DNA from 2 places in the Mesorhizobium sp. P2_E7 genome. Region 2 is predicted to be linked to the other one. Evidence: predicted binding sites of a transcription regulator. Region 2 holds the regulator's gene; the other holds the start of a gene.

Region 1 (14,866 bases), on a different contig from region 2:
CCGCACCAAGCAGAAGCGCCAGGTTCTGTCGACGATGCTCGCCGACGAAGCGATGAAGTCCGTCATCATCTTTTCGCGCACCAAGCATGGCGCCGACCGGGTGACCAAGGACCTCGAGCGCGACGGCTTCAAGGCTGCCGTCATCCACGGCAACAAGTCGCAGAACGCCCGCCAGAAGGCGCTCAACGATTTCCGCGAAGGTTCGGTTCGCATTCTCGTGGCGACCGACATCGCGGCGCGCGGCATCGACGTGCCCGGCATCAGCCATGTGGTGAATTTCGACCTGCCTGACGAAGCCGAAAGCTATGTCCACCGCATCGGCCGTACCGGCCGCAACGGCATGGACGGCATTGCGATCACGCTTTGCGATCCGTCCGAAAACAGCAAGCTGCGCCAGGTCGAGCGCATCATCCGCAGCAAACTGCCGATCGTTGCCGACCATCTCGGCAGCCCCGATCCGGTGCGCAATCCGGCCGAAAAGAACGAGCGCTTCGAGCCAGCCAACGATCGCAACGACCGCAATGGCCGTCGCGACGGCAGACGGCCCGGCGGCCAGAACAACGGCTTCGGCAAGAAGCGTTTTGGTGACAAGCCGGCCTTTGCTGGTGCAGGCGAGCGCAAGCCGGAAGGCGCCAAGTCCTTCAAGGGCAACAACAAGCGCCGCTTCGGCGGCAAGCGCCCCGCGGCGCGGGCTGCCTGATCGGACAATCGGCGAGGCGCGTTGCGCCTGGCTTGATTGCTGACTGTTAGAAACGAGGACGGCCCGAGCAATGCTCCGGCCGTCCTTTTCGTTTTGCGGCTACTCGGTAATTGCCTTCACCCAGACCACAATCCGCTGCGCCAGGAAGGCCGTGGTCGAGGGCGACAGCGCGTCGCCGGCAATGACGTGGTTGTCGGGATCGCCATTGTCGTCGACCGGCACCAGTTCGTGCGGTGCGCCCCAGCGGCCGGCGATTTCGCGGGTGCGGTCTTCGCGGACCACACTGTCCGAATCCGAGAAGATGAACAGAGCCGGTATCGTCGCTTTCTCCACCGGTGCCGCGTAGGCGAGCTCGGTCAGTGCTGCCATCGGCAGTACGGCCGCCATCGGATAGGTGTGCGTCCAGAGTTTCTCGTGCAGCGCGTTGCGGGTCGGAAAGCTGCGCTCCTTGCCGCCGACGAGTTCGGCGATCTGCTTGCCCCAGGGCATGGTCAGCAGCTCGGCGCCTGAAGCCCTGACGCCGAAATTCGGCGAGATGAATGCGATTGCGGTGACGCCGTCCGACGCGCCAGGCTCTGTCGCCGCCCATGCCGCCAGCGAGCCGCCGGTCGAGGTGCCGATGACGATCACCTTGTCGCCGATGGCCCGGCCGATGGCGAGCGCCTCCTCATAGTCGTTGATCCAGGCATTGACGCTGCCTTGCGTCATGGCCGCGCCATCCTGCCCATGGCCGGTGAGGCGGGTGTAGAAAAGGTTGGCGTCGAGCTGGTCAGCGACCTCGTCGGCCAGCGGGCGAACCTCGCCCTTCGATGCCGAAAAGCCGTGGATATAGACGATCGCCAGCGGCGTCCTGGCGTGGACCATCGGATCGGCCCAGATGATTTCTTTCTCGAGCCCGTCACGGATGTTGGGGACGGCTGCTTCCTCACGCGCCAGATAGGCCTGCGGATCGTCGCCGATCACTTTGGGATCGAAGCGGATGGTAGTGTCGACGGGAACGCGCGGACCGAGCAGGAAGGCCAGAACAAGGATGACGACGACGCCCAGCACCGCAAACACGATCCGTCGCCCCATCGCAGACTCCACGCAACAAATCTCAACCTATGGCGACGGCTGTGCCCAAGCAACTGCCGGCCTTGTACAGTTATTCGTTCGGCGGCTTGCGATCGAAATTCAATGGCCGCCCCGTCCAGCGGGTCGCCGTGCTGATGAACCAGCGGCAGAAGGGCCTCGGCAGCAGCGCCAGCAGCTTCAGCCCCCAGCTCAGCCGGCGCGGGAAGGTGACCTCGAAGCCGCCCTTTTCGATGCCGCGCAGCATGCGGCGCGAGGCACGGTTGACCGGCATAAGGCCCGGCATCGGCAGCATGTTCTTTTCGGTCAGCGGTGTGTCGATGAACCCCGGATTCATCACCTGGACGCGGACATTCATCTTGTCGAAATCGTATTTCAACGACTCGGCCAGGATGTTGATCGCCGCCTTCGAGCCGCCATAGGCGGCCGTGGTCGGCCAGCCGAAATAGGCGGTCACCGAGCCGACAAGCACGATATGGCCGCGCGCGCGGATGCGCATGCGCTCCATGAGCGGGACGAGGCCATTGATGATGCCGAAATAGTTGACCTCGAAGGACTGGCGAAAGTCGCGGACCTTGAGGTCTTCGCCGGGCGTGGCGATATAGTTGCCGGCGTTGAAGACGGCGAGCACGATGGGCCCGAGATCCTTTTCGACCGCCGCCACAGTGCTTGCCATGCGCGGCTCGTCGGTGACGTCGCACGGGTAGGCAACCACGCGTCCCGGCATCTGTGCCGTCTCGACGATGAGCGTGTCGATCGGATGCTCGTCAAGCGCGCTTACGGCGACGACAAAACCCTTTGCCGCTAGGTCCTTGGCCAAAGCACGGCCGATGCCGCTGCTGCCGCCGGTAATCCAGGCGACGCCGTGCTTCGGGTTGGCCCGGTAAAGTGTCATTCTGCGCCCTGCCGATCTGTCATTAGTGCTCTAGCGGTGAAAAAATCGAATGAAAAGAGCGCTTTTCCGCACAAGGATGAAATGATCGTCATCGCGAGTCATCCGGCGACAGGAGATTGCAGTACCCGAAATGCGACTGGACCAGGCGAATTCTTGCCTTGAAACGCAAGCTTCGGGTTTCTAGGGTCTCGCGCAGCTACATAAGGAATCCCGGATGCCCCGTTCTGTGATCGAAGCGATCGGCAACACGCCCCTGATCCGCCTCAACAAGGCCTCGGAAGCAACCGGCTGTGAGATCCTGGGCAAGGCCGAGTTCATGAATCCGGGGCAGTCGGTCAAGGATCGCGCCGGCCTGTTCATCATCCGCGACGCCGAACAGCGCGGGCTGTTGAAGCCAGGCGGCGTTATCGTCGAAGGCACGGCCGGCAATACCGGCATTGGCCTGACCCTGGTCGCCAAAGCGCTGGGCTATCGCACCGTGATCGTCATTCCCGACACACAGAGCCAGGAAAAGAAAGACACGATCAAGCTGCTCGGCGCCGAGCTGATCGAAGTGCCGGCGGTGCCTTACAAGAACCCCAACAACTATGTGAAACTGTCGGGGCGGCTGGCTGAGCAGATGGCGCGTTCCGAGCCGAACGGCGCGATCTGGGCCAACCAGTTCGACAACGTCGCCAACCGCGACGGCCATATCCGCACCACGGCGGAAGAAATCTGGGCGCAGACCGGCGGCAAGGTCGACGGCTTCGTCTCGGCGGTGGGTTCGGGCGGTACGCTGGCCGGCGTTGCCTTCGGGCTGAAGGCCAAAAGCAAGAACGTCAAGATCGCGCTCGCCGATCCCTTGGGCGCGGCGCTCTATTCCTTCTACACCAGCGGCGAATTGAAGTCCGACGGCAGTTCGATCACCGAAGGCATAGGGCAGGGGCGCATCACGGCAAATCTCGAAGGGTTCACACCCGACTTCTCGTTCCAGGTGCCAGATGAGGAAGCGCTGCCGATCGTCTTCGACCTGATCCAGGAAGAGGGGCTTTGCGTCGGCGGTTCGACCGGCATCAACATTGCCGGTGCGATCAGGCTGGCGCGCGAGCTCGGCCCGGGCCACACCATTGTGACCATCCTTGCCGACTACGGCACGCGTTATCAGTCGAAGCTGTTCAACCCGGAATTTTTGCGCGAAAAGAACCTGCCGGTGCCGGGCTGGATGGACGAGCGCAGCACAATTTCAGTGCCGTACGAGAAGGTCGCCTGATGGCGCACAAGACCGAAGCGCTGTTTCGCGACGACGCCTATTTGAAGACGGCCGAAGCCACCGTGGTCGCGATCAACGAGCGTGGCGGCATCATTTTGGACCGGACGATCTTCTACGCCACATCGGGTGGCCAGCCCGGCGACACCGGCATGCTGGAGCGCGCCGACGGCAGCCGCATCGCCATTGCCGCCACCATCACCGGCGAGACCAAGGACGAGATTATCCATGTGCCGGCGCCGGAGCAGCCGGTGCCCGAAATTGGCGAGCGGATAAAACTCGCCATCGACTGGGAGCGGCGGCATCTCCTGATGCGCATGCACGCCGCCTGTCATTTGCTCACCGTCGTCTGTCCGTTTCCGATCACCGGTGCTGCGGTCTCCGAAGATGACAGCCGTGTCGACTTCGACGCTCCGGATGCCGGCTTCACCAAGGAAGATGTCACCGCCGGGCTGATGGCGCTGGTGCGTGCCGACCATCCGATCTTCATCAGGCTGATCACCGACGAGGAACTGGCGGCCAATCCGGGCCTGGTGAAATCCAAGAATGTCCGGCCGCCGGTCGGCACCGGCAAGATCCGCCTGGTCTGCATCGGCGACAACGCTTCGGTCGACAGCCAGCCCTGTGGCGGCACGCATGTCAAAAGCACCGGCGAGATCGGTGAGATCCACATCGGCAAGATCGAAAAGAAGGGCCGCGAGAACCGGCGTTTTCGCATCCGCTTCGGACCGATGCCTGCGGCTTGAAACCAAGATGCTTCGCGTGCGCGGGGCAGGAGAAAAAGAATGGCCGATGACAGCCCTTTCACCGTCGATGCGGACTGGTTGCAGAGCCGCCTTGGCGAGCCCGGCCTGACGATTGTCGATGCGTCCTGGTATCTGCCGGCGCAAAAGCGCGATGCACGCGCCGAGTATGAGGCCGCGCATATTCCCGGTGCGCGCTTCTTCGATCACGATGCGGCATCTGACCCGGATGCCAAGCTGCCGCACACGCTGCCCTCGCCACAGCATTTCGCGCAATATGTCGGCGCCATGGGCATTTCGGCCGATGACACCATCATCGTCTATGACGGTCCGGGTTTTTTTTCGGCGCCGCGGGCGTGGTGGATGTTTCGCGTCATGGGCGTGTTCCAGGTCTACGTGCTGGACGGCGGCTTCGACCGCTGGAAAGCGGCAGGCAGGCCGGTGACGGCGGAGCCGACCAAGATCGCGCCAAATGTTTTTCATGCCGATTTCGATGCCTTCCGGGTCGCCAGCCTCTCCGAAATGCGCCGCATCGTCGAAACGAAGGAGAGCCAGATTGCGGATGCCCGTGGCGCCGGCCGCTTCACCGGAGCCGAGCCGGAGCCTCGTGCCGGTGTCCGCTCCGGTCACATGCCCGGCGCGCGCAATTTGCCTTATTCGGCGCTGTCGCGGGACGGCGAGCTATTGTCGAAGGACCAGCTGCGCAAGGCCGTTGAAGATGCCGGTATCGATCTGTCGAAGCCTGTCGTCACCTCTTGCGGCTCCGGTATCACCGCGGCTGTCATCACGCTGGCGCTGGAGTCGCTCGGCCACACCGACAACAGGCTCTATGACGGCTCATGGACGGAATGGGGCGGGCTGGCCGATACGCCCGTTGCAACGGGCAAGGAATGATGGCGATGGAAAACGGCGTGCTGGACGACATCGAGGTTACGGTGACGTTTCTGGAAATGCATGTGCCGCCGGCCTATTCGCCGCCCGTGCCCTACAACAAACAGATCGCGCTGTTGAAGACCAAGGACATTCCGCTGCATTTCTACCGCTATCTAATGGATCGGGTGGGGCGCAAATGGCATTGGGTCAATGTGCTGCGGCTGGACGATGACGAGCTCTCAGCCGGCATCCACCGCGAGGACCGCGACATCCGCGTGCTTTATCTCGACGGTGCGCCGGCGGGGTTCTTCGACCTCAAGCCGCATCTGCCTGAGGAAGTCGAGCTCGCCTATTTCGGCATGATGGAGCACGCGACCGGGCAAGGCATCGGCCGCTGGTTCCTGGGCGCCGCGATCGCCGCCGCCTGGTCATACGGGCCGAAACGGGTGACGGTGCAGACCTGCACACTCGACCATCCGGCCGCCTTGCCGCTCTACCAGAAGCTCGGCTTTGCGCCGGTGGCGCAAAAGAAGGAGACCGTGCATCCGCTGCCTTTCGCCGAGCGCTCGGCCAGCGTCATGCGGCCTTGACTTCCTGAAGGCTGAACCTGCCATTCATCGGCGCTTCAGACTGCCTCTGCCATGGTGGCGTCAACACTGACGCGACCATTGCCGAGGAGAAGGATATGCTGAGCCGACGAACATTTGCTGCAGCGCTGATTGCTTCACTTGCGCTGCCGACCCTTGGGCCGACATTGGCCGCCGCACAGGCGACCACGCCGTCGGCGGCAACGATCGAGCGACAGCTCGACGCCGCGCCCCGGGTGAAACTGCGCCCCAACCAGCGCGTCACCATCCGCGAATTCAAACGGCGGCCGGATCTGCGGCGTCAGGCGCGCTCGATCGACATCCAGTCGATCAATTTCGCCTTCGGCTCGGCCGCCATTTCCAGCTCGCAATACGGCAAGATCGAAAACATCGCCGACGCGCTGGAGCGCATTCTGCGCCGCGATCCCGGCGCCCGCGTGCTGATCGAGGGCCACACCGATGCGGTCGGTTCCTTCCAGTCGAACCAGATCCTGTCGGAGCAGCGCGCCGCCTCGCTGAAGCGCACGCTGGTGCGCGAGTTTGGCGTGCCGGGCTATGCGCTGGAAACTGTCGGTTATGGCGAGGAATTCCTGCTGGTGCAGACCCAGGAAGAGAACTGGCGCAACCGCCGGGTGACGCTGCGCCGCTTCGACGATTTCATCCGCTGACCAGGACGGAATTCTGAAGCAACGTTTCAGCAGTCCGGCCTGAAATGGCCGGGCCGCTGGCCGTCTCACAGCCTTGGCCGGAATCGGGTGGGAGGCACCGGCGTGGCGGCATATTCTCAGGTCAAAGACACCGGAGAGTCAGCCATGACCGTTCAGTTCAAAGCCTTGCCGACAGAAGACGTCAGAGCGCTGCAGCGCGGCGGTCCGGACGCCTATGGGCAGACGCCCGAACGCAGGATTTCCGACGGCGACGGCGTGCCTTGCCGGCATTGCCTGAGAAACGTCGCCGAAGGCGATGGCTATCTGATCCTGGCCTACCGGCCGTTCCCGGCGTTGCAGCCTTACGCCGAGACCGGACCGATCTTCCTGCATGCGCAGGAATGCGAACGTGCAGCCGAAACCGAAGCGCTTCCGGACATGCTCGAGAGCAGCGACTATATCGTGCGCGGCTATGGAGCGAATGACCGCATCGTCTATGGCAGCGGCGGAGTCATTCCGACGCATGATATAGCGGCGCGAGCCGAGACATTGTTCGAGCGCGACGACATCGCTTATGTCCATGTCCGCTCGGCGCGCAACAATTGCTATCAGTGCCGCATCGAGCGCGCGTGACGGCAATGCAAAAAAATGCCCGCCGGTGGTCTGGCGGGCAGTTGGGAACCGTGTGACGGAAGCTGCCGCCGAAGAGGCCTGCATAGGAGACATCAGGCGTTCGGGAGGTAGCTGGGGCCGCCAAGTTGGCAGCATCTGTCTGCGCAGGTTTTTCGAATGTCTGATGTGAAGCACTTCACACAGCGCCAGCGATCGGCGCGAACATGGCGGCACCGGTTGAGAGCTGTCGCACTCCCGTCGTATTCATACGGTAATAGGGAGAGGTCGATGGATTTGCCGACCGCGGATGAACCGGCGGGAATCTCGACGACTGAGGAAGCGGGGCTTTGGCTCCGCTTTTTTGTTGTCTGCCAGCCTGTTCAATTCCGATGTTAGGATCTTGGACAAAGAAAAACCCGCCGGTACAACCGGCGGGTGAGGGAGGCAGAAGCTGTTTTAGATCAGGTCAGGCGGCCAAAACCGCCTTCGGTTCGACCAACTCGTAGCCGAGCGCTTCGGCGACGGCGCGATTGGTGATCTTGCCTCTGTGGACATTGAGACCGTTGCGCAAATGATGGTCGTCGACCAGCGCCTTCAGACCCTTGTCGGCCAGTTGCAGGCCATAGTGCAGCGTCGCGTTGTTGAGTGCGTGCGCAGAGGTGACCGGCACGGCGCCAGGCATGTTGGCAACGCAGTAATGGATGACGCCGTCGACTTCATAGGTCGGCTCGGCATGGGTGGTGGCATGCGAGGTCTCGAAGCAGCCGCCCTGGTCGATGGCGACGTCGACCAGCACCGAGCCCTTCTTCATGCCCGACAGCATTTCGCGGGTCACCAGCTTGGGGGCAGCAGCACCCGGGATGAGCACGGCGCCGACGACGATGTCGGCCGAGAAGCATTCTTCTTCCAGCGCCTCGACGGTGGAGTAGCGGGTGTGGACGCGGCCGGCAAAGAGGTCGTCGAGCTGGCGCAGGCGCGGGATCGAGCGGTCGATGATGGTGACGTCGGCGCCGAGGCCGGCCGCCATCCTGGCCGCATGCAGGCCGACGACGCCGCCGCCGAGCACTGTGACCTTGCCGGGCAGCACGCCGGGCACGCCGCCGAGCAGCACGCCGCGGCCGCCATTGGCCTTCTGCAGCGCCGTGGCGCCGGCCTGGATCGACAGGCGGCCGGCGACTTCCGACATCGGCGCCAACAGCGGCAGGCCGCCACGGTCGTCGGTCACGGTCTCATAGGCAATCGCTGTGACGCCGGAGGCGAGCAAGCCCTTGGTCTGCTCCGGATCCGGAGCCAGGTGCAGATAGGTGTAGAGGATCTGGCCGTCGCGCAGCTGCGCCCATTCATTGGGCTGCGGCTCTTTGACCTTGACGATCATGTCCGACTTGGCAAACACGTCGGCGGCGGTCTTGGCGATGGTGGCGCCGGCGGCGCGGTAGGCGTTGTCATCGGCGCCGATGCCGGCGCCGGCGCCTGTTTCGACCAGCACTTCATGGCCGTGCGCGACATATTCGCGGACCGAGCCCGGCGTCAGACCGACGCGGTATTCATGGTTCTTGATTTCCTTGGGGCAGCCGACGCGCATTGTCTTCTCCTCATCCGGCCCTTTTGGGCTCGTTCCCTGTATGAACCCAGTGAACCACGAATCGTTGCGCAGGTGTTTGCGAATGCGCTTGCGCGGGATCATGCGTTTCGATAATCGTTGCGCCAAATAGCATGTTTTTCGCAGGAATCACTAGAAATGCCGCTCGATAGGATCGATATCGCCATTCTCGAGACTTTGCAGAAGGATGGGCGCATACCCAATGCGGCGCTGGCCGAAAGAGTTGGCCTGTCGCAGTCTGCCTGCTCGCGTCGCCTCGACAATCTGGAGAAATCCGGCACCATTCGCGGCTATCACGCCCGGCTTTCGAATGCCGCGCTCGGCCACCAGATGACGGCGATCGTGCACATCTCGCTGTCGGGGCAATTCGAAAAGACGCTGTCTGATTTCGAGGCGGCGATCAAGCGCTGCCCGAATGTGCTGTCCTGCCACCTGATGTCGGGCGAATACGACTACATCCTGCGCATCGCCGCCAAGGACCTGGTCGACTATGAGCGCATCCACAAGGAGTGGCTGTCGGCGATGCCGCATGTGACCAAGATCAATTCGTCATTTGCCTTGCGCGAGATCGTCGATCGGACCGCCATGGGCATGAAGCCGGAACTGGCTTAACGCCAAAGGCAGATCCGGACGTCCTTCCCGATATAGCACGCGCCTTCGCGGCGAAGGTCTTCCCAGCGTTCATCGCCGTGCGTTGCGCGAATGTCGGAGTTGCCATAGCCCGCCCAGACATAGCCGTCCTTGTAGACATCCGCCCAGTAATCTTCGGACATTTCACCGGCGCCACTATGCGTGTCGGGATAGTCGATCCCTGCAAAAACTTGCCGGGGCCCCTGGATGTTGAAATCGCCGCCTTGCTCGATTTGATAGGAGCACCGTCCGGTTATGCGGGTCTGACCGTCAGCAACAAGCAGGCAGCGGCCCCATTTATAGCCGCTCGGCAAACGATGCCGTGGTTGCGCATGCGCAGGCGAAAAGGAAAACGCGATTGCAAGGGCGGTTGCTATGGTTCGTCCGATCATCCGTGTCACCCGTTGCGAAGCAATCAGTTCAGAGCGGCTGGACATGGTTGGATCCGCCCGGAGCGCCTGTCGAAATGATGCTCCGCAGCGTGGCCACCTTGAAGATCATGCTATTCGTCGACCAAGTCGGATTTTTGGCATTAGCGAAATCCAGCCGGTTTCATTTGTTGAACGGGCGCTTAGGCCTCGGTCACCAGCCGGTCCATCGGGATGTCGTGCGGTTGCGGGTAGATGGTGGGGATGCGCTGCAGTTCATAGCCGACGCCGATGACCAGGGGCTTGAACGGCATTGCCGCCAGCGTTCGATCGAAGAAGCCGCCGCCATAGCCCAGGCGGTAGTTTTGCGGATCGATGCCGACGATCGGTGAAATGACGATATCGGGCAGCACCGGGTCGCCTTCGGCCGGGATCGGGATGTTCCAGACGCCTTTTTCCAGCCGGTCGCCCGGGACGTAAGCGCGGAAGATCAGTGGCTGTCCCTTCTCGATAACGACGGGCAGCGCCGTGCGGCCGCCGCGTTCGTTGACCGACGCCATCCAGGGCCGCAGGTCCGGCTCGCCGCGAAACGGCCAACAGAGGCTGACCATGCGGCCGGCAATGTCGCCGATCACCGCGTCGAGACCGTCGGCAATACGCTGCGACATGGCTGCGCGCGCATCGGCTGAAACAGCAAGACGCGCCGCGATCAGCCGTTCGCGCTCGGCCTTGCGCCAACGGCGCACATCGGTCCAGTCGGACAAAGGCGAGCGGAATTCCGGATCGAGCTCATGCATGAAGCAAGGCGGCGAGAAATATTGCGCCGGGCCTTCGCCATCTTTGGCGTCGTCATGATCGTTGGCCATGCCTCACTCCCGTGATCCTGGCGTGTGAGGCTATACCCGTCCGAGCCTGCCGACATAGGCATTCGCGACATTGGAAGGCGAGTCTTGGGCAGCCTTGATGCATGGCAGTCTTGCGCTCTACGAGATTGTTGCGGTGCACAAAAATCACTAGATAAGGATGGTGAAAACGAGGTGAGTGCGATGAATGAAACAAGCCATCATGTCGTTGTCGTGGGGGCGGGATTCGGCGGTCTCGAACTGACCCGGGCGCTCTCCGGTGCACCGGTGCGCATCACCATGATCGACAAGCGCAACCACCACCTTTTCCAGCCGCTGCTCTACCAGGTGGCGACGACGTCGCTGGCGACGTCGGAGGTTGCCTGGCCGATCCGCCATCTGTTGCGCAAGCGCAAGGATGTGACGACGCTTTTGGGCAACGTCACCGGCGTCGATCGCCAAGCCAACCGCGTGCTGCTCGAGGACGGCAGTTCGGTTCCCTACGACACGCTGGTGCTCGCCACCGGCGCCCGCCACGCTTATTTTGGCCATGACGAATGGGAGCCGTTTGCGCCCGGGCTGAAGACGCTTGAGGACGCCACCACGATCCGCCGCCGCATCCTGCTTGCCTTCGAGCAGGCCGAGCGCGAGACCGATCCGGCCAAGCGCCAGGCGCTGCTAACGCTGGTCATTGTCGGCGGCGGCCCGACCGGCGTCGAGCTTGCCGGCACCATCGTCGAGCTCGCGCATGAGACGCTGCGCGGCGAATTCCGCAACATCGACACGCGTGAGGCGCGCGTGGTGCTGGTCGAGGCGGGCGACCGAATCCTGGCCAATTTCGCGCCGCAACTGTCCGACTATGCCCGCAAGGCGCTGGAACGGCTGGGCGTCACCGTCGAGCTTGGCCGCGCCGTCACGCGCCTGGATGCCGAAGGCGTCGTCTTTGGCGATACCCATCTTCCCGCGCGGACGATCCTGTGGGCCGCCGGCGTTGCCGCCTCGCCTGCCGGAGAGTGGCTGGGCGCGCCGGTCGACCGGGCGGGCAGGGTGATGGTCGAGCCCGATCTGACCGTGCCCAACAACCCGGAGATCTTCGTCATCGGCGACACAGCGCATGTGTTGCGGCCGGATGGCAAGCCGGTGCCAGGCGTGGCGCCCTCCGCCAAGCAGGAGGGCAAGCATGTTGCCGCGACGATCAAGGCGCGGCTGACCGGCGATAGCGCGCCGCGTCCGTTTCGCTACCGGCATGCCGGCGACCTCGCGACGATCGGCAAGTGGGCGGCCGCGATCGATTTCGGCTGGATCAAGCTCACCGGCTGGGTCGCCTGGTGGCTGTGGGGCGTGGCCCACATCTACTTCCTGATCGGCTTCCGCAATCGGCTGTCGGTATCGCTTAGCTGGCTATGGATCTATTTTACCGGCCAACGCAGCGCTCGGTTGATCACCCAGGGCGATGACGACAAGGGCTGAGGTCTTCCTGTCGGCCACGGATATTCATCCAGCCGTCACCTTTTGCTGATCGATTGACTTCCCGATGGACATGGCCAGTTTTCGGCGCGAAGGTTTCGGCCGGGGCTGGGCTGTTCACGTCGCTGGGAAGGAAAACCAATGTCGCCTTTGCTCCACCCCGTCTCCCGCCGCGGTTTTCTTGCCGGTGCGGCCGCTACAGGCGCGCTGATCATGCTGCATCCGTTCTCCGCCCGCGCGCAGGCCAACCAGGCGCATCTCAGGATCATGGAGACCACCGACATCCACGTGAATGTGCTGCCTTACGATTACTACGCCGACAAAGCGAACGACACGATGGGCCTATCTCGTACGGCGTCGCTGATCGCGGCGGTGCGCAAGGAAGCCACCAATGCGATGCTGATCGACAATGGCGATCTCCTGCAGGGCAATCCGATGGGCGATTACATCGCCTACGAAAAGGGCCTGAAGGATGGCGATCTGCATCCGATCATGAAGGGCATGAACCTGCTCGGCTATGAATGCTCGACGCTCGGCAATCACGAGTTCAATTACGGCCTGTCGTTTCTCGACAAGGTGCTGGCCGGGGCCAATTTTCCGTTCGTCTGCGCCAATCTGATCCGCGGCACCGAGCTTGCCGCCAACCCGCGCGACGACAAGCTCTATCTCAAGCCCTACGTCATCCTAGACAAGAAGATCAAGGACGGGTCGGGCGCCGAGCAGCCGATCAAGATCGGTATTATCGGCTTCGTGCCGCCGCAGATCATGGTCTGGGACCTGAAGAACCTCGAAGGCAATGTCCGGACGCGCGGCATCGTCGAGGCGGCCAAGGCCTGGGTGCCTGAGATCAAGGAGGCGGGCGCCGACATCGTCATTGCGCTCTCGCATTCCGGCATCGATATCAAACAGGGCGATGGCATGGAAAACGCCTCGTTCTTCGTCGCCGGCGTCGAGGGCATCGATGCGGTGTTCACCGGCCATCAGCATCTGGTTTTCCCGGGCAAGAAGGACTTTCAGGCGCTTGACGGCGTCGACACCGAAAAGGGCACGCTGCAAGGCAAGCCGGCGGTGATGGGCGGCTTTTGGGGTTCGCATATGGGCCTGATCGACCTTTTGCTGGAACGCGATGTATCGAAATGGCGCGTGGTCTCGGCGACTTCGGAGGCACGGCCGATCTACGAGCGCGTCGACAAGGCGAACAAGCCGACGGTGGCGGACGACCAGCGCATCGTCGATGCGCTTAAGGCGGACCACGAGGCGACGCTTGCCTATGTTCGCCGCCCGGTGGGCAAGACGTCGGCGCCGCTCTATTCCTATTTCGCGCTGGTGGCCGACGATCCCTCAGTGCAGATCGTCAACCAGGCGCAGAGCTGGTACCTCAAGAATATCTTGAAGAGCACGCAGTGGAAGGATGTGCCGCTGCTTTCGGCGGCCGCACCCTTCAAGGCCGGCGGGCGCAACGGTGCCGACTACTACACCGATGTGCCGGTGGGCGACATCGCCATCAAGAACGTTGCCGATCTCTATCTCTATCCGAACACGGTACGGGCGGTTGAGATCACCGGAGCGCAGGTCAAGGAATGGCTGGAAATGTCGGCCGGCATTTTCAGGAAGATCGAGGCTGGGAAAGCCGACCAGGCGCTGATCGACACTGAATTCCCGTCCTACAATTTCGATGTGATCGACGGCGTCAGCTACAAGATAGACCTGTCGCAGCCGCCGAAATACGATGCCAAGGGTGGCGTCGCCAATGCCAGCTCCAGCCGCATCGTCGACCTCAGCTTCGGTGGCAAGCCCATTGATCCTGCAGCGAAATTCGTCGTCGCCACCAACAATTACCGCGCCGGCGGCGGTGGCAATTTCCCTGACATCAACGCTTCGAAGATCATCTACGAGGCGCCGGACACCAACCGCGACGTGATCGTGCGCTACGTCGTCAGCGAGGGCACGATCAATCCCTCGGCGGACGACAATTGGTCGTTCACGCCGCTGCCTGGAACCAGCGTGGTGTTCGAGACCGGCCCCAAGGCAAAGGATTATATCGCCTCGGTGAAATCGCTGAAGATCGAGCCGGTGGGCGAGGGCGAAGCGGGGTTCGCGAAGTACCGCATCCTGCTTTGAGGGGCGGGCGGGCAGATGCCCGCTCACACTGGAGCAATTCCAGGAAAAGTGTGAGCGGTTTTCCCTTCGGAATTGCGTCAAAACAAAGCGATTGAGTGTTTCGCCGTTTCCGTGAAACGGTGAAACGCTCTATGCCTTGTAGACCACCTGGCGCACGTCGATGTAGCTGGCTCTGAAGCCGGCTTCGCAATAGTGGAGGTAAAACTCCCAGAGCTTCTTGAAGCGGTCGTCGAAGCCGAGTGGGACGATCTTTTCCCACGATTGCCAGAAGCGGTTACGCCATTCGGCCAGCGTGCGGGCATAGTCGTCCGGGAAGACGCGCTCGCGCAGATGGGCAAGGCCGTGGTCACTGCCCAGAGATTTCAGGATCGACGGCGTCGGCAGCATGCCGCCCGGAAAGACATAGCGCTGGATGAAGTCCGGCCGCGCCCGATAGGTGTCGTAGGCGGCCTCGTTGATGGTGA
Region 2 (14,866 bases):
ACCGAACAGGACGTGGGTGTCGGTACGTTGGTTGGCGCCGGCGTCGGCGGCCTGGTTGGCGGCGGCAAGGGTGCGCTCATCGGCGCAGCCGTTGGTGCCGGTTCCGGTCTGCTGGTGCGCAACCTGCGCAATGGCTATTGCCAGTATCGCGACAATCGCGGCCGGCTTTACACCGCTCGCTGCTGATCCGCTTCAAAGCGTCAAACAATCGAGACGGAGACCGGCTAGCCGGTCTCCGTTTTTTTGCCTGTATCGGGCGGCGGGATCCTGATTTCCACCGTAAGTCCGTCAGCGCGAAAATCTCTGGCGATCGTGCCGCGCAATTCGCGCGTGACATTGAGATCGATCAGCTTGGTGCCGAAGCCGGTCTTGGCCGGCGCTTCTAGTTGCTTCTGCCCCGCCTCGCGCCAGTTCAGAACCAGCATCCTGCCGGATCCGCGCCCCTCGAACGACCAATCCACCTTCAGCGCGCCGACGGAATTGCCGGCCTCGCCATATTTCAGCGCATTGGTCGCCAGTTCGTGGAAGGTAAGGCCAAGCGCCTGCGTCGTCGTCTCGTCGAGCAGCACCTGAGGCCCTGACAATATCCCGTCCGGAAGCTCCTTGCCGAACACCTGGCCAAGCTCGATGCGAAGGAGATCGCCAAGGTCGGCCTTCTGCCAGCGCGAGCGCGTCAGCATGTCCTGAGACGCCGCCATCGCCTGCAGGCGGGCCGAGAAGGAGGAGGAGAATTCCTTTACGTCGGTGGCGTGTGCTGCCGTCTGGCGCGCGATCGCCAGCACCCGTGTGATCGAATTCTTGATCCGATGCTTCATCTCCTGCAGCATCAGATCCTTTTCGAGCAGGCTCTTTTCCGTCGTCTCGTGCAACAGCGACTTGGCGTCATAGGCGCGCTCCTGGTAGCGGGCCACCAGCGCTATGGCGCCGGCCAGGAGCAGCCCGAACAGGCCGAGCATCACCGGAATGGCGCGCGACGACGGCTGCGAGAAAGCGCTGGTCGGCCGAAACAGCACCGTCCACGGCCGGCCGGCGACGATGATCTTGCGCGTCACCAGCAGCCTGTCGCCAAAGCTCGAAACCGGCGGCGTTTCCGACTGGAACAGAAGATTGCCGGCGTCGACCTTGCCGTCATAGACCTCAGTGTTGACCGGCAGCAGCGGTGAGCGGCTGAGCGCGGTCTGGAACAGATCGCGGGCGCGGAAAGCGGCGTAGAGAAAGCCTGAAGTCGACGATCTGGACGCGTTGATGCCATCCGGCGCGGTTTCGACATTGAGCCTGACGAAGACCAGGAAGCCGGTAAAAGTCTGCGCCGCACCCGTGCCCTGGCCGAGTTGAACCAGACCGCTTGCATGCTGCGCGTCATCGGCCATCGCTTTTTCGATCGCTTCGCGCCGCACCGGTTCGGTGAACATGTCGTAGCCGATGGTCGACTCGTTGGAGGGGTCGAGCGGTTCGAACAGCACGATAGGCGTGCGCCAGGACTGTGACGAGTCCGGATAGACAGCGTGTGGCACGCCACGGTCGCGCAACATGTCGCGCTCGACCGCCGCTTCGTCGCCGGCTTTGGCCAGCCTGAGATAGCCGATGCCGCGCAGGCCGGCAAAATTGCTGTCGACATCGAGCGCACTGAAGAAGGCCTCGAATTCGCTTCGCGAAATCTCGCCATTGCGGGCGTCGAACAGTGCCTGCGTCGAGCGCAGCAGCGACAGATGCAGGTCGATGCGGCTTTCGATGCGGTTGAGCGCATCGTCGGCCGTCGCCTCGAATTTGATCCGTGCCGCCTCCTGGGTGGCGAAGTAGGCGAAGCCTGCCATCGTCAGGCTGATAAGCGCGACGGCAATGAAGGCGACGATCGGGAAAAACTTCTTCAAAGGATGCTGCGGCCCATGTCTCTGGGACCTTTATGGCACGTCACCGCGCCAACACAATGGCGAGGCCAAACCATCGTGACAGCTGGCACATCACGTTCCAGATGTTAGCCGGCTTATCGATCGCGCATCGGAGAAGATGACCGTCAGCCGATAATAGTGTTTGTCTCAGGCGGCGATCTTCAGCGCGCCCGGACCCGGAATGGCGCCGGGCGGACACTTGCCGAGGATGATCATGCCGAGCACCTCGTCCTGGGTGACGTCGGTGGTGCGCGCGGTACCGACGACCTGGCCGTTCTTCATCACGCAGACGCGGTCGGCAAGTTCGAACACGTCGTGGATGTCATGGCTGATCAGGAAGATGCCGATGCCGTCGGCCTTGAGTTGCTTGACCAGCTCGCCGACCTGCGCCGTTTCCTGCGGACCAAGAGCCGCCGTCGGTTCGTCCATGATCAGGATGCGCGCGTTGAACAGGATGGCGCGGGCAATCGCCACCGACTGGCGCTGGCCGCCCGACAGCTTGATCACCGGGTCTTTGAAGCGCTGGAAGCGCGGATTGAGCCGGCCCATCACCTTGCGTGCTTCGGCCTCCATGGCGACATCGTCGAGCGTGCCCCAGGCCGTCATGATTTCGCGGCCGAGGAACAGATTGGCGGCGGCGTCGACATTGTCGGCCAACGCCAGCGTCTGGTAGATGGTTTCGATGCCGTATTTCTTGGCATCGCGCGGGTTGGAAATCGAAGCCTCCTGGCCGTTGACGAAAATCTGGCCGGCATCGCGCTTGTAGGCGCCGGACAGGATCTTGATCAGCGTCGATTTGCCGGCGCCGTTGTGGCCAAGCAGCGCCATCACTTCGCCAGGGAACAGATCGACCGAGGCATCGTCAACGGCGCGGATGCCGCCGAAAGCGATCGAGACGTTGCGCATGTCGACCAGTGGCGTGCCCGCGGGAGCAGCGGAGGGAGCGGTTTTCTCAGTCATGATCGTTCTCCCTAAACCCGCTTGCGGTAGACGGTGTCGAGAAACACCGCGATGACGAGCACGGCGCCGACGACGATGCTCTGCAGCGGCGAGTCGACACCGAGCAGCACCATGCCGGACTGAAGCGACTGCATCAAAAGCGCGCCGAGCATGGCACCGATGATGGTTCCCGAACCGCCGGCGAGCGAGGTACCGCCGATGACGGCGGCGGCAATCACCAGCAGCTCGTCCAGCGTGCCAAGCGCATTGGTGGCCGAATTCAGCCGGGCCGATGAGATCGCCGCGGCGATCGTTGCCAGCACGCCCATGATCATGAACACCTTCATGGTGATCCAGCGCGTGTTGATGCCCGCCAGATTGGCGGCTTCCGGATTGCCGCCTATGGCAAAGACGTAGCGGCCGAAGCGCGTCCGGTTGGTGATGAACGTCATGACAACGCCGACCGCGATTGCCATGAGCACAGGAATGGCGATGCCATGCGCAATGAACAGTCCGCCATCGGGCACGGTGATGTTGTGGGCGGCCGCATAGCGGTTCACGATGCCGACCGGCCATGGATAGGAATTGGCCACCCACACCGCGCCCAGGATGATTGCGCAGGCAACGGTGCCCATCAGGGTTTCGGCCCAGACCGGGCGCAGCGGGAAGCGGAAGCGCTTGCGCTGCACGCGCCCGTTGAACAACGCAAACACCACGGCAAGGCAGGCGACGACGCCCACAACCCAGCTCCAGGTCGCGCCGATCGACCCGGCGGGACCACCGCCCATCAGCTGGAAAGTGGCGTCGAGCGGCGCCACGGTCTGGCCGCTGGTCACCCACCACGCTGCGCCGCGCCAGACCAACAGGCCGCCCAGCGTGACGATGAAGGCCGGCACTTCGAGATAGGCGATTATGAAGCCCTGGAAGGCACCGATGAGAAGACCGAGCGCCAGGCCGATGACCAAAGCCAGAACCCAGATCCACGGATTGCCGAGTTCCAGCCCGATGAAGCGCACCAGAAAGTGCACCTGGGCAAAGCCCATCACCATGCCTATCACCCCTTCGGCCGAGCCAATGGATAGGTCGATGTTGCGCATGACGATGACCAGCACCATGCCGCAAGCCATGATGGCGACGGCTGATGTCTGCACCGACAGGTTCCACAAATTGCGCGGCGTCAGAAAGAGACCACCCGACAGGATATGCAGGCCGATCCAGATGATCACCAGCGCGCCGATCATGCCGAGCATGCGGGTGTCGATCTCGGTCGCCTTCAGGAACCGGGCGACCGGGCCGAGTTCCGACGCACGCGCTGTGTCGGCCTGCGAAGGCGAGGTTGTGTCGGTCATGATGTCCTCCCAGCGGCTTGCCGTCTGACGCGGATGCCGGACCACAGCCTAGAAGTTAGCCGCCTCTGGCGGAAACACAAATCTTGTTGAGAAAACGCCGCGGCTTTGGGCCGCGGCGTCGATATCGAATGGAAACAGACCAAGCTTAGTTGCAGGCTGCGACGCTGCCGGCGGCGACGCCGGTGCAGACTTCGTCCTTCTTGATCCAGCCGGCGTCGATGACGACGTTGAGGTTGTCCTTGGTGATCGCGACGGGGGTCAAGAACAGCGACTTGACGGTGTTGCCGCCAGGCGTGGTGAAATCCTTGGCGCCGGCGATATCGCTCGTCTTCTTGCCGTCGGCGAGCTGCGAGGCGATCTCGGCGGCGTTCTTGCCGAGCTCGCGCGCGTCTTTCCACACCGATACGGTCTGGGTCCCGAGCGCGATGCGGTTCAGAGCGGCATGGTCGCCGTCCTGGCCCGAGACGGGAACCGTTCCGGCAAGGCCCTGCGCCGTCAGCGCGGCGACAACGCCGCCGGCGGTGCCGTCATTGGCCGCGACCACGGCATCGACCTTGTTGTCGTTGGCGGTCAGGAACTGTTCCATGTTCTTCTGCGCGTTGGCCGGCAGCCAGCCGTCCGTATAGGCTTCGCCGACATTCTTGATCTTTCCCGAGTCAATGGCTTCCTTGAGCACTTCCATCGAGCCCGCGAACAGGAAATCCGCATTCGGATCGGAGCCCGAGCCCTTGATGAAGACATAGTTGCCTTCCGGCTTGGCCTTGAACACTTCACGAGCCTGCATGCGGCCGACTTCCTTGTTGTCGAAGGTCAGGTAGAAGACGTCCTTGTTCTCGATCAGGCGGTCATAGCCGACCACCGGAATGCCTTCGTCCAGCGCCTTCTGCACCGCCGGGCCAATGGCGGAGGCATCCTGCGCCAGGATGATCAGCGAATTGGCGCCCTGCGAGATCAGGCTTTCGACGTCAGTCAGCTGCTTGCCGGGATTGGACTGCGCGTCGGCGGAAATATACTTGTCGCCGGCAGCCTCGATCGCCGCCTTCATCGCCGCTTCGTCGGTCTTCCAGCGCTCTTCCTGGAAGTTCGACCACGACACGCCGATGACCTTGTCCTTCGCCTGCGCGACCGACACCAGCGTCAGCGACATGGCGACACCCGCCAGCATGGCGGCTGCAAATCTGTTCATGTTAATCCTCCCTGCGCCGCGCGCGGCGCGACAAAACTGGCCCGAAGGCCGGCACACAGAGGCTCTATTTTTTCGAGCCTCGAAAAAATACTGGTCCAACGGCGAGGCGCTGTCAACATCGATTCTGATGGAATCTGATGGCCTCCGCGAATTTTTTCGAGACTCGCAATAAACAATGACAGCGCCGCCGGCTTCTGCCAATATTTGCGTAGCGCCCCTGACCGCCTTCATTATCATGAGGCGCGAGGAGGACCGGGAGGAAACAAAAATGTCGGTTGGAATCCGCCACGACGATTTGCGCCGTCGCAACCGTGCGATGGTGATTTCGGCCGTGCGCCGTGCCGGCCAACCGTCGCGGACCGAGATCGCGGCGACCACCGGCCTCAGCCATTCGACCATATCGGCGATCTCGTCGGATTTGATTGCGGAAGGCATCCTGGCCGAAAGCAAGCCCGGCGAGACCGGCGCGCTGAAACGCGGCCGGCCGCAGGTCGGCCTTGGCCTCAACCCGGAAGCGGCGGCGGTGATGACCGTGGTGCTGTCGCTGAACTTCCTCTCCGTCACCGTCATTGACTATGCCGGCCAGGTGGTCGCCGAGGAACAGCGCCGGCTCGACACGCTGACCATTTCGCGCGACGAACTGATCGGCGAATGCACTGCCATTGTCAGACGCCGGCTCGAGGATCCCGACCTCGACGTCCAGAGCGTCGCCCGCATTGCCATGGGCATTCAGGGCATCACCGATTCGCATGCGCGCGCCATGCTGTGGTCGCCGATCACACCGCTGACCGACATTGCCTTCGCCGACATACTGGAAGCGGAATTCGGCATTCCGGCCACCATGGAAAACGACTGCAACATGATGGCGGTGGCGCTGCAATGGCGCCAGCCTGACCGCTATCGCGACGATTTCATCGCCATCCTGCTCTCGCATGGCATCGGCATGGGGCTGGTGCTGAAGGGCGAACTGTTCACCGGCACCCATTCGTCCGGCGGCGAGTTCGGCCACATGATCCACCGGCCCGGCGGCGCGCTGTGCCGTTGCGGGCGGCGCGGCTGCGTCGAGGCCTATGCCGGCAACTACGCTATCTGGCGCAGCGCAAAGATGATGAGCGAGGATGCCGAACCGGTCGATGTCGGCGACGCCGACATGCGGGCGCTGGCCGCACGCGCCCGCGAGACGGATGGCCCGGAGCGCGAAGCCTATCGCAAGGCGGGCGAGGCGCTCGGCTTCGGCCTTGGCAGCCTGTTCGCGCTGATCGACCCCGCCCCTGTCGCCATGGTCGGTGTCAGCGCCGCCGCCTTCGACCTGATCGAGCCGGCATTGCGCGAGGCGATCGCCCAGACCGCCGGCGGCCAGCACTCGAAGTCGATCTCCTTCGACACCGAGCCCAACGAACTGCCGTTGATCCGCGAGGGCTGCGCCATGCGGGCGCTAAGCTTCGTCGACCAGGAGATTTTCGCGCCCGGCATTCAAGCGAAGACCGGCAAGCACGTCGCCTGAGAGGCCGGCGACGGCCCGGCGCGCCGGGCTCTAGTCTTCGCGGATGGCGTAGCCGGCGCCGCGGATGGTGCGGATGACGTCCGGCATGCGGCCATTGTTGACCGCCTTGCGCAAGCGACCGACATGCACGTCGACCGTGCGTTCGTCGATGTAGATCGTCTCGCCCCAGACATTGTCGAGCAGCTGGCTGCGTGAGAACACACGGCCGGGGTGGCGCATCATAAATTCGAGCAGGCGGAACTCGGTCGGCCCCAGTCGGATCTCGCTCTTCTTGCGGTAGACTCGGTGCGATTCACGGTCGAGCACGATGTCGCCGACCTTGAGCACGCTGGACAGGACTTCCGGCTTGGCGCGGCGCAGCAGCGCCTTCACGCGCGCCATGAATTCCGGCGTCGAGAACGGCTTGACCAGATAATCGTCGGCGCCGGTCGAAAGCCCGCGCACGCGGTCGCTCTCCTCGCCACGCGCGGTCAGCATGATGATCGGCAATCGCTCGGTCTCGGGCCGCATCCTGAGCCGCCGGCAAAGCTCGATGCCGGACACCGCCGGCACCATCCAGTCGAGCACCAGAAGGTCGGGCACATTTTCCTGCAGCCGGATTTCGGCCTCGTCGCCGCGCGTTACCACTTCGACCTGGTAGCCTTCGGATTCGAGGTTGTAGCGGAGGAGCACGCCCAGCGGCTCCTCATCCTCCACGACCATGATGCGTGGCGCAATCATCAGCAGTTCACCCTTGTCAGGCCGACGTGGCCATCGCCGTCTCGTCCTGCTTCGGGCGATTGGCAGGCAATTGCTGGCCGGTCAGCACATAATACGCATTTTCAGCGATGTTGGTGACATGATCGCCGATGCGCTCCAGATTCTTGGCGCAGAACAGAAGATGCGTGCAGGCAGTGATGTTGCGCGGGTCTTCCATCATGTAGGTCAAGAGTTCACGAAACACCGACGTGTATTTGACGTCGATGCGCTCGTCCTCATTCCTGAGCTTCGCCAGCGCGGCCGCATCGGCGGCGGCATATTCCTCGACCACCCCTTGCACCTGGATCAGCACCAGTTGTGCCATCGCATCGATGGAATGCGAGAGGTCGCGCGGCGTGACGCTCAAGCCCACAGTGCCGACGCGCTTGGCGATGTTCTTGGCGAGATCGCCGATGCGCTCGAGGTCGCCGGCCATGCGGATCGAACCGACCACGGCGCGCAGATCGTTGGCCATCGGCTGGCGCTTGGCGATGAGCGTGATGGCGCGGTCGTCGAGTTCACGCTGGCGCGCGTCCATGATGGCATCATCGGAAACCACACGCTGCGCCAGCGCGTTGTCCGACGTGAGCAGCGCTTTGGTCGAGCCGCTGACCATCGACCCGGCCAGATCGCCCATGTCGCGGATCAGCTTGCTGATCTGGCCCAACTCTTCATCGAAGGAGGCGACGGTATGTTCACCCATGATCCTGGTCCTCGTGCCTGAAAATTCAACCGCTGGACGGCTCAGCCGAAGCGGCCGGTAATGTAGTCCTGGGTGCGCTTGTCGTCGGGATTGGTGAACATCTTGTCGGTGGCGCCCTCCTCGACCAGGTAGCCGAGGTGGAACATCGCCGTGCGTTGCGACACGCGCGCTGCCTGCTGCATCGAGTGGGTGACGATGACGATAGTGTAGTTCTGGCGCAGTTCGTCGATCAGCTCCTCGACGCGGGCGGTGGCGATCGGGTCGAGCGCCGAGCAGGGCTCATCCATCAGGATCACTTCCGGCGAGACCGCGATGGCGCGCGCGATGCACAGGCGCTGCTGCTGGCCGCCGGACAGGCCAGTGCCGGGTTCCTGCAGGCGGTCCTTGACCTCGTTCCAGATCGCCGCCTTCTTCAGGCTCGACTCGACGATCTGGTCCATGTCGGACTTGCGCTTGGCCAGGCCATGGATGCGCGGGCCGTAGGCGACGTTCTCGTAGATCGACTTCGGGAACGGATTGGGCTTCTGGAACACCATGCCGACGCGAGCCCTGAGTTCGACGACGTCGATGTTCTTGTCGTAGATGTCGTCCTCATCGAGCGTGATCTTGCCGGTCACCCGCGCTGAATCGATGGTGTCGTTCATGCGGTTGAGGCAGCGCAGGAAGGTCGACTTGCCGCAGCCGGACGGGCCGATCAGCGCGGTCACCTGGTTTTGGCGGACGTCGAGATTGACGTCGAACAGCGCCTGCTTCTCGCCGTAGAACACGCCGACCTTGTCGCCGCGCATCTTGATCACTTCGTTCGACTTGGCGTTCATTTTGTCGCCCACTGCGTTTTCAAGGGACTGTTCGGTCATGATGTTCATACCAAATTGCCTTTTTTCTACCAGCGCCGCTCGAACCGGCGCCGAAGCACGATCGCGGTGATGTTCATGGCCATGAGGAAGACCAGCAGGATGATGATGGCGCCGGACATGCGCTCGACAAAAGCGCGTTCGGCCTCGTTTGCCCACATGTAGATCTGCACCGGTAGCGCGGTTGCCGGGTCGAAAGGTGTCTTCGGATAGTCGGCGACAAAGGCGACCATGCCGATCAGAAGCAGTGGTGCGGTCTCACCCAACGCGCGCGCCAGGCCGATGATGGTGCCGGTCAGGATGCCGGGCGCGGCCAGCGGCAGGATGTGCTGGAACACCATCTGCATCTTGGAGGCGCCAAGCCCAAGCGCTGCCGAGCGGATCGACGGCGGCACCGCCGCAAGGGCGGCGCGCGTGGCAATGATGATGGTCGGCAGCGTCATCAATGTCAGCACCAGGCCGCCGACGAAGGCGGCCGAGCGCGGCATGCCGAGGAAGTTGATGAACACGGCAAGCCCGAGCAGGCCGAAGACGATCGACGGCACCGCCGCCAGATTATTGATGTTGACTTCGATCAGGTCGGTGAAGCGGTTCTTCTTGGCGAATTCCTCAAGATAGATCGAGGCGGCGACGCCGATCGGCAGCGCCAGCAACAGCACGATCACCATCATGTAGAACGAGCCGATGATCGCCACGCCCATGCCCGACGTCTCAGGCCGGCTGGAGGCGCCATAGGTGAACAGGCCCGTATTGAAATGCTCGGCCATCACGCCATCGGCCTTGAGCTTGTTCATCCAATCGATCTGCTGGTTGGACACCTTGCGGCGGGCTTCATCGACACTGAGGTCGATCTGGCCCTTGAAGGCGGAGTCGAGATTGGCGGCGGCCAGGATGTTGACGTCACGCGTCGTGCCGATCACCGAGGGATCGGCGGCGACGATGTCGCGCAGCTGGACGCGGGCGCCCTCCGACAGGAAGCCCTTGAGCTTCAGCATCATCGGCTTGTTGGCGGGATCGATGCCGAGTTTGGCGACCAGTGCGTTTTCGGCGAGCTTGGGATAGTTCGCCTTGATCAGCACGTTCGGATCGGTGGCGCGCTTGCCGGAGGGATCGATCACCTTCTCGTCGAAGGTTATCGGCAGCGTCACCGTCGTCTGCCAGAAGGCGGTGTAGCCTTTCGAGACGATGGTGATCAGCATGATGGCCAGGAACGCCAGGCCGACCGAGATCGCAATCACACCATAGATGCGGAAGCGGCGTTCGGCGGCGTAGCGCGCCTTCAGCCCGATGTCGCGGCGCGGGCGCGCGACAGCACCCGCCATCGTGTCCAGGGGGATGTCGGTCATTCGTACTGCTCCCGGTACTTGCGCACGATGTAGAGGGCGACAATGTTCATCACCAGCGTCAGCGCGAACAGCGTCAGGCCGAGCGCGAAGGCGACCAGCGTCTGCGGTGAGTTGAACTCGAGATCGCCGGTCAGCTGGTTGACGATCTTGACGGTGATGGTCGTCATCGCCTCGAATGGATTGGCGGTGAGATTGGCGGCGACGCCGGCCGCCAGCACGACGATCATCGTTTCGCCGATGGCGCGCGACGCAGTTAGCAGGATGGCACCGACGATGCCGGGCAGTGCCGCCGGCAGGATCACCCGCTTGATCGTCTCCGAGCGCGTGGCGCCCAGGCCGAGCGAGCCGTCACGCATGGCGCGAGGCACCGCGGTGATGATGTCGTCGGACAGCGACGACACGACCGGGATCAGCATCACGCCCATCACCAGGCCAGCGGTGAAGATGCTCTGGCCCTGGATGAACGGCGAGCCGCCGGTGAGTGCCGCCGACAGGTCGCGCATGAATGGCCCGAGCGTGACCACGGCGAAGATGCCGTAGACGATGGTCGGGATGCCAGCCAGCAATTCCAGCGCCGGCTTGACCACCGAGCGCACGCTGCGCGAGGCATATTCGGACATGTAGACCGCCGACATCAACCCGACCGGCACGGCCACCAGCAGCGCGACGGCGGCAATGTAGAGCGTGCCGGCGAGAAGCGGGATCAGGCCGAACTGGCCCTGGCTGCCGCCCGAACCGGCGGCGGCGAAGCGCGGATCCCACACTGTGCCGAAGAAGAAGCTCATCGGCGACACGCTTTCGAAGAAGGTGATGGTCTGGAACAGCATCGACAGCACGATGCCGACCGTGGTCAGGATGGCGATGGTCGAGGCCGCAAGCAGCCCCCACAGCATCAGCCTCTCGACATTGTTGCGCGCCCTGGCGCGCGGCGCGATCTGCCGCAGCGCATAGAAGGCGCCGGCGATCGACAGTGCAAGTGTGATCACCGCGCCAAACAGGCCGAGCCTGTCCTGGACCTTGTTGGCCTCGACGGCGATCGGAATCATGTAGTCCTGCGTGTCGGTGGCCAGCGCCACGCCCTTGGCGATGAGCAACGGCTGCAATTCAGCGAAGGTGGCGGGAAGCGGCGTAGCGGCATCGAGCCGGCGCAAACCCTTGGCGAGGCTCTTCACCAGGCTGGCGTCGAGCGCTTCGCTGGCGACCTTGGAGTCGACAGTGCGTTCGGGCAAGGCGGCGTGGATGTGCCGGTCGAGATAGAAGGACGAGCCAATGTCCCAGACGGCGAGCAGCAGGACGGCAGGCAGGACGGCGAGCAGAAAGGCCCACCAGCCGTGGTAGTGGGCGCGCGAATGCGGCTTGACCTTGCCGGTATCCTGCGCCGCGGCGCGCTGGCGGCCGATCACGAAGGCGACCACGCCGATGGCAATGACTATGGCGAGTACGAGCAAGGACGACATCACCCACCCCAGGGAAAATTCAGATCGCCGCCGCCGTTGCGGCAAGCGGCAAAATCAGGGCGCGGATTTGGTCCGCGCCCTGATCCGGTCAGTTGATTACATCGTCTTTCCGGCGGCGAAGGCGTCGCGCTGGCTCTGACGCTCGGCGTCGGGAGCCGAAACCAGGCCGTACTGGGCGAGCGGGCTTTCCGGGCCGATCATCTGGTCGTCAAGGAAGAACTCGACATATTCCTTGAGGCCGGGAACGACACCGAGATGCGCCTTCTTGACGTAGAAGAACAGCGGGCGCGAAACCGGATACTTGCCGGTTGCGATCGTCTCGGTCGAAGGCACGATGCCTTCCACGGTGGCGACCTTCAGCTTGTCGGCATTGTTCTCGTAGAAGGCGAGGCCGAACACGCCGACGCCGGTCTTGTTGGAGTCGATGCGGGCGAGCGTCTCGGTGTAGTCGCCGTCGATGTCGACAGCCTTGCCGTCCTTGCGGATGGCGATGCAGGTCTTGCCGATTTCCTTGTCGTCGGCAATGCCGGCGGCCTTCAGGGCGGCCTTGTCGCAGCCGGCGTCGAGAAGCTTGGTCTCGAACACTTCGCGGGTGCCGTGCTTTTCACCGGGGATGTAGGCAGCGATATCCCAGTCGGGCAGCTTCGGGTTGACCTGGTTCCACTTGGTGTTCGGATTGGCGACGAGCTTGCCGTCAACCACCAGCTTGGCGGCGAGCGCCTTGTAGATGTCGGCGGGAACCAGCGCCCAATCCGGGCCCTTGATGTCGGTGGCGAAAACGATGCCGTCATAGCCGATGCGGACTTCCTGGACTTCCTTCACGCCGGCGTCGGCGCAGGACTTCAGCTCGTCCTTCTTGATCGGACGCGAGGAGTTGGCGATGTCGATGGTGTCTTCGCCGACGCCCTTGCAGAATTCCTTGATGCCGGCGCCGCTGCCGCCGGACTCGACAACCGGGGTCTTGAAGTTGGTGAAGGTTTCGCCGAACTGCTCGGCGACGATCTTGGCGTAAGGCAGCACGGTCGACGAACCGGCGACCTGGATCTGGTCACGCGCAGCGGCGACACCGGACGATGCGGCGAACGCTACCGCCACGGCCGATGCCGTAACGAGGAATTTCTTCATGTGGCCTGCTCCTGTTCGGAAGATGGTCTCTCGGCGCCCTCTTCAGCCGGCGCCCGCTGAGGCCAATAGCCTTCGATTATTACAGTCGCATGACAGTTTCGTGTCAGCCCGGTAACGTCGGATGGACGCACAGAAAGCCGCAGCCGGCCTGCCTCGCCGGCAGAGCCGCAGTTTGCCGCTGGAATCATAAGCTTGCGGGATTTTGCGTCGGCATTTGTCCCGGCGGATCGCAGGCCGCGATGCCGAGAAAGAAAAACCGGACGGAAGCGCGTTGCCCGTGGCCAGAGCGTATCTTGGCTGAGCCATCGCCAAAAACAGGTCCGTTGGGGTAGATTTCGACGCTGTTTCTTGTCGGCGGTCGCTTGCTCCCGCCCGTAACTGAATGAGCGGTTTGTTGCGGCCATTTTCCCGAATGGGCGCAAGCTTTGATATGGTGCGATCGCACCATACCGCTGGACGCCGCTGATCTGCCGAATCCCGGTACTGATACCAGTTAGCCGGCGTCGCGTTTGGCTTCGCTCGCGATGCCGGCCCAGCGTTCGACCTTTTCGAGCAGCGCCTTGGGACTGATCGGCTTGGGCAGATAGTCGTCCATGCCGGCTTCCAGGCAGCGCTCGCGGTCGCCCTTCAAGGCATGCGCGGTGACACCGACGATCGGGATATGCGTGCCGCTCTCTTCCTCCAGCCGGCGAATCGCGGCCGTGGCTTCGAGCCCGTTCATCTCCGGCATCGAGACATCCATCAGGATCATGCGCGGATTGAGCCGGCCGAAAGCATCGAGCGCCTTGCGGCCGTTGCCGACGATCTCGAAGCTGAAGCCGGTTTCACCGAGGATCTGGGTGAACACCATCTGGTTCACCTCATTGTCCTCGGCAACGAGGATATCGAGCCCGCGTTCGTTGCCGCCTGCCCGGGCGCGGGCACGCAGCGGCGGCGGGTGCAGTTGCGATCGCTCGGACGCGCCCCGTGCCGTCGCTGTCGACGTCGGCTGTACCATCGCTTCGCCGGAACCGCCGCTTGCGGCCTCCGGCGCAGGGTCTGTTGTGCCGTGGCGATGGCGCTGGATGGTGGCGACCAGCGTCTCCAGCAGCACCGAGGAGCGCGCCGGCTTGATCAGCTGCGCATCGATGCCGAGATCGCGGTAGCTGGTGTTGGCGAGCGACTGGTCGACCGAAGTCAGCATGATGATCGGTGTGTCGGCGAGCCCCGCGGTGTTGCGCACGACGCGCGCCATTTCGGCACCGCTCATCCCCGGCATCTGGTAGTCGAGCACGACACAGTCGACCGGCACGCCATAGGCGGCCGCGGCAACCAGCACCTTCAGCCCTTCGGCACCGCTTTCGGCAGCGCAGGAATCGAAAGTCCACGACACCATCTGCTCGGTCAGGATCGAGCGGTTGACGGCGTTGTCGTCGACGATCAGCACCCTTGCACCGGTGACGTCGACGGGCATGATGCGCTGCCCTGTCTGCTGCCCGGCCCTGGGCAGCGTGACGGTGAACCAGAAGGTCGAGCCCTTGCCCTCGGCGCTCTCGACGCCGATCTCGCCGCCCATCAGCTCGACCAGCCGCGAGGTGATGGCAAGGCCGAGCCCGGTGCCTTCATGGCGCCTGGTCGACGAGGTATCGACCTGATTGAACTTTTCGAAGACGGCCTTCAGCTTGTCCTCCGGAATGCCTATGCCGGTGTCGGTGACCGAGATGGTGAGCCTGGTTCCGGCCACAACCCTCTCGCCGGTGACATCGACCAGCACATGGCCTTCGTCGGTGAATTTTA

Evidence for each region. Region 2 encodes PhoB, which activates phosphate uptake and scavenging genes when phosphate is short. Its sites were predicted from a motif close to TGTCATNNANCTGTCAT; they were not measured.
Region 1: AC1DYC_RS06665 (bifunctional 2',3'-cyclic-nucleotide 2'-phosphodiesterase/3'-nucleotidase) is a predicted target of PhoB. The motif match lies at 12,307-12,323, and genes of this name have one in related genera.

The regions. Positions count from the first base shown of each region.
Region 1 is NZ_JBFUER010000001.1:1,315,892-1,330,757, reverse strand. Features, by position in the region: gene AC1DYC_RS06735 (DEAD/DEAH box helicase) at 1-700, shown strand, start outside; gene AC1DYC_RS06730 (alpha/beta hydrolase) at 800-1,774, opposite strand; gene AC1DYC_RS06725 (SDR family oxidoreductase) at 1,845-2,666, opposite strand; gene AC1DYC_RS06720 (cysteine synthase A) at 2,881-3,915, shown strand; gene AC1DYC_RS06715 (alanyl-tRNA editing protein) at 3,915-4,658, shown strand; gene sseA (3-mercaptopyruvate sulfurtransferase) at 4,698-5,549, shown strand; gene AC1DYC_RS06705 (GNAT family N-acetyltransferase) at 5,555-6,118, shown strand; gene AC1DYC_RS06700 (OmpA family protein) at 6,214-6,783, shown strand; gene AC1DYC_RS06695 (DUF1203 domain-containing protein) at 6,928-7,395, shown strand; gene ald (alanine dehydrogenase) at 7,841-8,956, opposite strand; gene AC1DYC_RS06685 (Lrp/AsnC family transcriptional regulator) at 9,113-9,586, shown strand; gene AC1DYC_RS06680 (hypothetical protein) at 9,583-10,041, opposite strand; gene AC1DYC_RS06675 (5-formyltetrahydrofolate cyclo-ligase) at 10,176-10,838, opposite strand; gene AC1DYC_RS06670 (NAD(P)/FAD-dependent oxidoreductase) at 11,019-12,284, shown strand; gene AC1DYC_RS06665 (bifunctional 2',3'-cyclic-nucleotide 2'-phosphodiesterase/3'-nucleotidase) at 12,423-14,402, shown strand; gene AC1DYC_RS06660 (class I SAM-dependent methyltransferase) at 14,532-14,866, opposite strand, start outside.
Region 2 is NZ_JBFUER010000003.1:234,983-249,848, forward strand. Features, by position in the region: gene AC1DYC_RS20220 (YMGG-like glycine zipper-containing protein) at 1-186, shown strand, start outside; gene AC1DYC_RS20225 (CHASE domain-containing protein) at 225-1,871, opposite strand; gene AC1DYC_RS20230 (ATP-binding cassette domain-containing protein) at 2,037-2,849, opposite strand; gene AC1DYC_RS20235 (sugar ABC transporter permease) at 2,861-4,177, opposite strand; gene xylF (D-xylose ABC transporter substrate-binding protein) at 4,323-5,363, opposite strand; gene AC1DYC_RS20245 (ROK family protein) at 5,632-6,867, shown strand; gene phoB (phosphate regulon transcriptional regulator PhoB) at 6,898-7,587, opposite strand; gene phoU (phosphate signaling complex protein PhoU) at 7,604-8,308, opposite strand; gene pstB (phosphate ABC transporter ATP-binding protein PstB) at 8,350-9,174, opposite strand; gene pstA (phosphate ABC transporter permease PstA) at 9,192-10,508, opposite strand; gene pstC (phosphate ABC transporter permease subunit PstC) at 10,505-11,965, opposite strand; gene AC1DYC_RS20275 (PstS family phosphate ABC transporter substrate-binding protein) at 12,062-13,090, opposite strand; gene AC1DYC_RS20280 (PAS domain-containing protein) at 13,584-14,866, opposite strand, start outside.